2 linked regions of the Microbulbifer sp. GL-2 genome follow. The protein of the gene in region 1 binds, or shares a complex with, the protein of each later gene. Links are inferred from orthologs where the notes say so. Each region holds a gene or a part of one and is shown in the gene's direction. Other genes may lie near its edges.

The links.
Region 2: the proteins of GL2_RS06900 (region 1) and aceF are in contact, whole or in part, in a crystal structure (PDB 1W85), measured with the Geobacillus stearothermophilus proteins. The link is inferred for Microbulbifer sp. GL-2 from one-to-one orthologs. Residues at the interface, in WP_033016213.1 of Geobacillus stearothermophilus: Ile282, Leu283, Ser284, Leu285, Glu286, Phe325; in WP_033016211.1 of Geobacillus stearothermophilus: Val129, Ile130, Ala131, Met132, Pro133, Arg136, Lys137, Arg157.

What each region holds. Positions count from the first base shown.
Region 1 is NZ_AP019807.1:1,581,169-1,584,916, forward strand. Bases 103-3,102 are described here. They hold GL2_RS06900 (alpha-ketoacid dehydrogenase subunit beta), read left to right. Parts: upstream 103-1,104; coding sequence 1,105-2,100; downstream 2,101-3,102. Other genes in these bases: pdhA (pyruvate dehydrogenase (acetyl-transferring) E1 component subunit alpha), read left to right, coding at 103-1,105; GL2_RS06905 (dihydrolipoamide acetyltransferase family protein), read left to right, coding at 2,097-3,102. Outside these bases: more of pdhA, read left to right, coding at 14-102; more of GL2_RS06905, read left to right, coding at 3,103-3,341; GL2_RS06910 (DeoR/GlpR family DNA-binding transcription regulator), read left to right, coding at 3,473-3,748. UniProt on the Bacillus subtilis protein: The pyruvate dehydrogenase complex catalyzes the overall conversion of pyruvate to acetyl-CoA and CO(2).
Region 2 is NZ_AP019807.1:676,119-679,530, reverse strand. What follows is about bases 1-2,832. They hold aceF (dihydrolipoyllysine-residue acetyltransferase), read left to right. Parts: upstream 1-509; coding sequence 510-2,156; downstream 2,157-2,832. Other genes in these bases: GL2_RS03035 (hypothetical protein), read left to right, coding at 2,788-2,832; GL2_RS21400 (hypothetical protein), read right to left, coding at 2,440-2,592; aceE (pyruvate dehydrogenase (acetyl-transferring), homodimeric type), read left to right, coding at 1-492. Outside these bases: more of GL2_RS03035, read left to right, coding at 2,833-3,090; GL2_RS03030 (hypothetical protein), read left to right, coding at 3,080-3,367. UniProt on the Bacillus subtilis protein: The pyruvate dehydrogenase complex catalyzes the overall conversion of pyruvate to acetyl-CoA and CO(2).

The sequences.
Region 1 (3,748 bases):
AAGGAATGGCCCGATGCACAAGCCAAGAATGCAATTGCTCGCCAGTTTTGATATCGCCTCGCTACAGTATCTGGATGAGCGGGGTCAAACGACCCAGGCGCTGCCAGATTTTGCCACCCCGGACACGCTGACTGCTTTTTATCGGCAGATGTCATTGGCGCGGATGGTGGACGACCGCGCGGTAAAAATGCAGCGCACTGGCCAGCTCGGCACTTACCCATCCAGTCTCGGGCAGGAAGCTATAGGCGTCGGTGTCGGTGCCGCCATGTCCAAAGAGGATGTGTACTGCCCCAATTACCGCGAAACAGGTGCCCTCTTGGAGCGCGGTGTCACTATTCAGGAAATCTATGCTATCTGGGGTGGGGATGAACGTGGTCAAAACTTTCGCCACGCCCGCGAAGATTTGCCCCTGAGTGTTCCAATTGCCACGCAAATGTTACATGGAGCGGGGGTTGCTTTCGCCCTTAAGTACAAACATGAACAGCTGGATGAACCCATGCGTGTTGCCGTCACTACAGGTGGGGATGGTTCCACATCGCGGGGGGACTTTTACGAAGCTATCAACTTGGCGGGAGACTGGCAGCTGCCACTGGTGGTGGTGATCAACAATAACCAGTGGGCTATCTCCCTGCCCCGCTCTGGACAAACTGCGTGCAAAACCCTGGCGCAAAAGGCGATTGCCGCTGGCATCCCCAGTTTACAGGTGGATGGTAATGATGTGATTGCGGTACGTGAGGCAGTAGGGGATGCAGTGCAACGGGCCCGCAATAGTGACGGGCCATCACTCATAGAGGCAGTCAGCTATCGTTTATGCGATCACACTACTGCCGATGATGCCAGCCGCTACCAACCCAAAGAGGCCCTGAGTGACGCCTGGTCGCGGGAGCCATTGCTGCGCCTGCGCACTTATATGCAGGCCCAAGGATTCTGGGGAGATTCCCAGGAAGAAGAAATGCACCGGGAGCTGAACCAGGTTCTGGAAAAAGCTGTGCAGGAATATCGGGACACTCCCAGGGATACGGCCACCGCTATCTTTGACCATCTCTACGAAACTCTGCCTGAGGCCTTCCTGGAGCAGTACCAACAACTGCGGGGAGAAAGGTGATGGCCGAGATTACGTTGGTGGAAGCCGTTACCCAGGCACTCTCTTTCGAATTACAGGCAGACCAGAGGGTGGTTGTGTTTGGTGAGGATGTTGGGGTGAATGGCGGTGTCTTTCGCGCTACCGAGGGGTTGCAGGCAAGGTTCGGAAGTGCCCGGGTGCTTGATACACCGCTGGCAGAAACTATGATCGCAGGAATGGCTATCGGCATGGCCGCCCAGGGGTTGCGCCCAGTGGCGGAATTCCAGTTTATGGGATTTATCTACCCCGCCCTGGATCATATCCTCAGTCACGCCGGGCGATTCCGCAACCGTACCCGTGGGCGCTTGTCTTGCCCAATAGTGTATAGGGCACCCTACGGTGGTGGAATCCATGCGCCTGAACACCATTCGGAAAGTACCGAGGCCCTTTTTGCTCATATCCCGGGTCTGCGTTTGATTGTGCCCTCCTCCCCAGCCCGTGCTTATGGGTTACTGCTGGCAGCCATTCGCGACCCGGACCCGGTTATTTTCCTTGAGCCGAAGCGTATTTACCGTGCGGTGCGCCAGGAAGTACCGGATAGTGGTGAGGCGCTGCCGTTGGATCGGGCTTTTATTTTACGTGAGGGGAAAGATGTCACTCTGATCGCTTGGGGGGCCTCTCTCAAAGAAACTCTACAGGCTGCCGAGCAGCTGGCCGGCGAAGGCATAGAGGCGGAGGTGATTGATCCCGCCACCCTAAAGCCACTGGACATTCATACCGTAATCGACTCACTGGAAAAAACCCATCGCTGCGTGGTGGTGCACGAGGCTGCGCGATTTTGTGGGCTTGGGGCCGAAGTGGCTGCGCAGATTAACGAATATGCTTTCGACCTCTTGTATGCGCCGGTACAACGAGTTACCGGCTACGATACCGTGATGCCTTACTACCAACTGGAGGATGAGTATTTGCCGGGTGTGCCGCGTATTCTTTCTGCGGTGCGGCAAGTACTCGATTATGCCAATGGAGGAGCGGCATGAAAATTTTCACTTTGCCGGATCTCGGGGAGGGTTTACCTGATGCAGTAGTACGAGAGTGGCATATCAGTGAGGGAGACAGCATAGTCGCTCATGAAAGCCTGGTGACGGTGGAAACTGCCAAGGCGCTAGTGGAGGTGCCTGCCCCCTGGGGAGGCAAAATCGAGAAGCTGTTCGCGGCTGAGGACGAAACCGTCAATGTAGGCGAACCTTTGGTAGGGTTTGCTGCTGAGGGTGAGACAGCCGGGGCCGAGGAAGTACCATCCCCAAGTCCCGAAGTTACGCAAAGTGGAATTCAAGAGCCTCCCCAAGCTGTCGAAGAACACAGCTCCAGCCGCGATAGTGGCACGGTTGTCGGCAAGTTGGAGCAGGGGCAGGGTGTCCTGGGCGCTGAACAAGGAATCTCTGAGGGTCCCAGTCGGCTGGCAACACCTTCAGTACGCGCCCTCGCCCGCCGTTTGGGGGTGGATTTACAACGACTTTCAGAAAATGGCGCTTTGGTGACTGAAGCCCAGGTGCGTTCGGCAGCGGATTCCATGCCGAAGACTGCGGGAAAGCCTAACGCTACTGCCCCCTGTACCAGCCCTGCATCCCCATTTTCCTCTTCCACCCAAAGAACTGACTCACAAGTGATTATGTCGCCGGCGCGACGCGCCATGGGACTTTCCATGAGCCGTGCGCGGGACCAGGTGGCGCAGATTACCCTGTGCGACGATGCCGATATCTCCACTTGGTGGGGCAGTGAGCCGGCCTTATTACGCCTGATTCGCGCGGTGCAGACGGCATGTTTGACGGAACCAACGCTCAATGCCCTCTACCAGGAGGACCGGCTGGCCCCCCAACAGAGCGTGAATATTGGTTTGGCAGTAGATTCACCAAGAGGGCTATTTGTCCCGGTACTAAGGAACGTTGTGAAGCGCTCTGATAAAGAGTTGATGCAGCAGGTCGCCGACTACAAGCACCAAGCCAGGGAGACAGGCATCGCACAGAGCGATTTACAGGGAGCAACCATACTGTTGTCTAATTTCGGTGCTATCGCAGGCCGCTATGCCACTCCGGTAGTGTTGCCGCCAACTGTCGCGATTATTGGTGCTGGGCGGGTTTGCCAGGGGGTGGTAGTTGTAGACCGATGGCCAGCCATGCGCCCACTGTTGCCACTTTCCATCAGTGCTGATCATCGAGCCGTAACTGGCGGTGAGTTGGCGCGTTTTCTCCAGGCTATGTTGCAGGCACTTTCCAGCTGAACGACACCCCAGTACTTCCCTCTCGTATTAAATCCGGCGCCGCAAAAGAATAATTGCCACCAATAAAACTAATGTGGGAACTTACCTTTCGTTTTGCTATCTTTAAGTTTCGAAACGAAAGTTAACCATCCATGTCCAAACGTAATACACAACAACGTCGCCACGGCATTATGAGCCTGCTCAATGAGGCTGGTGAGGCCAGTGTTGAGCTGTTGGCGCGACGCTTCGAAACCTCTGAGGTTACGATTCGAAAGGATTTAACCGCGATGGAAAACCACGGCTTGCTACTGCGCCGCCGTGGCGGTGCTATTCCGGTACCGCGGGAATTGGTGGTGGAGGAAGGCCCCTCGGAGGTCAAGCGCGCAATTGGCCGTGCAGCGGCGGCACTTATTCCTGATCACCACCGC
Region 2 (3,412 bases), 900 kb from region 1 along the record:
CATGTACAGCTGATCGGCGGCGGTACCATTTTACGCGAAGTACTGGCAGCAGCGGATATCCTCGCCGACCAGTTTGACGTGGCTTCCGATGTTTGGAGCCTCACTTCTGCCGTGGAAGCGGCCCGCGAAGGTCAGGATGTAGCGCGTTGGAATATGCTGCACCCGGAAGCAGAGCCACGCAAACCCTGGATCACCGAACAGTTCGCAGGCAATACTTCTCCGGTTATCGCTTCTACTGACTATATCCGTTCCTATGTGGAGCCGCTGCGCGAGTTTATCGACGGTGAGCTGACCACCCTGGGGACCGATGGCTTCGGCCGCAGTGACAGCCGCGAGCAGCTGCGCCGTTTCTTCGAAGTGGACCGCAACTATGTAGTGATCGCCGCTCTGAATGGCTTGGCCAAGCAGGGTGTTATTGATGCGAAAGAGGTTGCGGAAGCGATCGTGAAGCTCAATATCGACGCCGATAAAGTTAACCCACGCATCAGCTAAGAGAAGGCAGAACTCCTATGGCAAAACAAGTCATTAAAGTGCCTGACCTCGGTGGTGCCGATCAGGTTGATGTTATTGAAATCACTGTTGCTGTCGGTGATACCGTCGCGCAAGAGGATTCACTGATTGTCGTGGAAGGTGATAAGGCTTCCATGGATGTGCCGGCTCCTGTGGCTGGCAAGATCCTCAGCATCAGCGTGAAAGAGGGCGATAAGGTCTCTGAAGGCGATGTGATTGGGGAGATCGAAACCGATGTGGCGGAAGCGCCGGCTGGGGAGACCGCTGAGGCTCCTGCTCAGGAAGAAGCTGCACTGGCGCCTGAGCCCATCCCTGAAGCCCCTGCTGCTGCAACGAGTGCCGAGCCCAAAGAGGAAGCTATTCAAATTCCCGATTTGGGGGGGGGCGATGCGGTTGATGTGATTGAGATCAGCGTGCAGCCCGGCGACGCTGTCGAAGAGGGCGATTCACTGATCGTGGTAGAGGGCGACAAAGCATCAATGGATGTGCCGTCTCCCAGCGCCGGTACTGTGGTTTCTATCGCTGTAAAAGAAGGCGATAAAGTTTCCACTGGCGATGCTCTCGGGGTGTTGAAAGTGGTTGCTGATGGTGGCGCCGCAGCTCCAGTGGCTCAGACCGAAGCGCCGGCACCTGCCGCTGCAGCACAGAGTGCCCCGCAACAGGTAGCCGCGCCGGTTGAGCCTCCTGCGGTTCCGCAAAAAGATCACCAGCTGGAACGCGATCTCACTGCAGCTGCCCAAGTCTACGCCGGCCCCGCTGTGCGCAAGCTGGCGCGCGAGCTGGGAGTCACCCTGAACAAGATCAAGCCTACAGGCCCGCGCAACCGGGTTTCCAAGGATGATCTGCACAACTACATTCGCGACCAGGTCAAAAAGGCCGAGAGCGGTGCTGTGGGTGTCGGTGGTGGTATCGGTATCGCCAAGATGCCGGATATCGACTTCAGCCAGTTTGGTGCGGTGAATGTGGAGCCAATGAGCAAGATCCACAAGATCACCGCTGCCAATATGTCCCGCAACTGGATCAATGTGCCCCACGTAACCCAGTTCGATGATGCTGATATCACCGAACTGGAAACCTTCCGCAAGTCCATGAAGGCCGAAGCTGAGAAGCGCGGAGTGAAACTCACTCCGGTGCCTTTCCTGCTGAAAGCGGTAGCGGCAGCCCTGCGTGCGGAGCCCAATTTTAATGTGTCCCTGCACAATGATGGCGAGCACATTGTGCGCAAGGATTATGTGCATGTGGGCATGGCTGTGGATACCCCCAAAGGATTAATGGTGCCGGTCATTCGCGATGTGGATAAAAAGGGCTTGTACGAGTTGGCTGCGGAAGCCACCGAGATGGCCCTGAAAGCTCGCGATGGCAAGCTCAAGCCCAACGAAATGCAGGGCGCTTGCTTTACCATCTCCAGCCTGGGTGCTATCGGTGGTACCGGGTTTACCCCGATTGTCAATTCCCCGGAAGTCGGCATTCTCGGTGTTTCCAAGCTGGCGATGAAGCCAGTGTGGAACGGCAAGGATTTTGAGCCTCGACAGATGCTGCCACTGGCGTTGTCCTATGACCATCGTGCGGTGAATGGTGGTGATGCCGGGCGCTTTATGACCTATCTGGTCAGCGTACTGGCGGATGTGCGCCGCCTGTTGCTGTAACACTTTGTCAGCAATCCCCCATAAAAAGCGGCCAATGGCCGCTTTTTTTATATGCTCGGATCGCCTTATTTGGCGATAGCCGTCCTGATGAGCGCATGCCTCTTATTACAGCAAGGAAGGGGAAAATGGCGCTTAAATATCTTTAAAAATGAATTACACGCATAAATGACTTGGCGCCAACTAGCCGGTAATGGTCGGGCAACTAGACTCATTGAAAGACAACTATCAGCGCAACACTGAAAATGTGGAGTGTCGGATCATGAGGCCTTCAGGGAAATTCGCTTTACCGCTCGTTTCGGTATTGGCGATGCAGGGTTGCTTGTTTTTGCCAGCCGAGGAAGTTGAGGGTGAAGACCCGTTCTTTTTTGATGCTGGCACCACCATGCAGGACGAAAGTTTTGTTGATGTCGGTGCCCATCACTCCCAGCTTCTGCAACCTGCGTCCGTCAACTTTGAGTGTGAGGTGGAATGCGTCGATAGCGTGTACGATTCCTCAAGCTGGTTTTTCCCGATACTGAGGGTGTATTAGCCCGAAGGGGAAATCTGCGTACAGGGTCGTTGCAGCATAACCCGGTCATTTGCCGAAGTACGCGGAGATAACTTCGCGTGGTACCGATACGGAGACATGCCCATGCAAAAATCCCCGATAGTGATTTCCGCGCTGTCCATGAGTCTGCTTTTGGCAGCCTGCGGAACGCCGGATACTCGAAATCAGGTAGTTTATCCATACAGTGCACCTACGCCGCGACATGCAGATTATCGCGCCTATCCTGCGCCCTCATCGCATGTGCCTGCAGCCCCTTCCTCCCGTAAGTCCAGTTATTCCAGTTGTCCCGGTGATTCTGAGGAGTTGGCACCGGGTTCTATTTGTCCGCCCAGTGCACGCTGTATAGATATATCCGGCGGAAGGCGATGTATATCCTATGAAGAGTAAAGTGTTATTGGCTTTAATCGCGGCACAGCTGCTTGGTGGCTGTGCCGACGGATTCTGGCAGGATCTGTGTGGCGACCCGATTTATTACACTTATAAGCGCAGTCCGGTACCACCTGACGAAATTACAGCTTTTCCGCGTTTCTGTTTGGCTGGTGATCCCTATATGGGGGACCTGGAAAACTGCATCGCTACGGGTGTGTACTGCTACCAGCTGGATACTGGCGATTGGTGCGAGGGGCCCTATTCACCATTTGTGCTTAGTTTCAGTCCTTATTAATGGTTTTTCCGGCGTGTGCTGAAGTTGTAATGAAGAATTGATTGC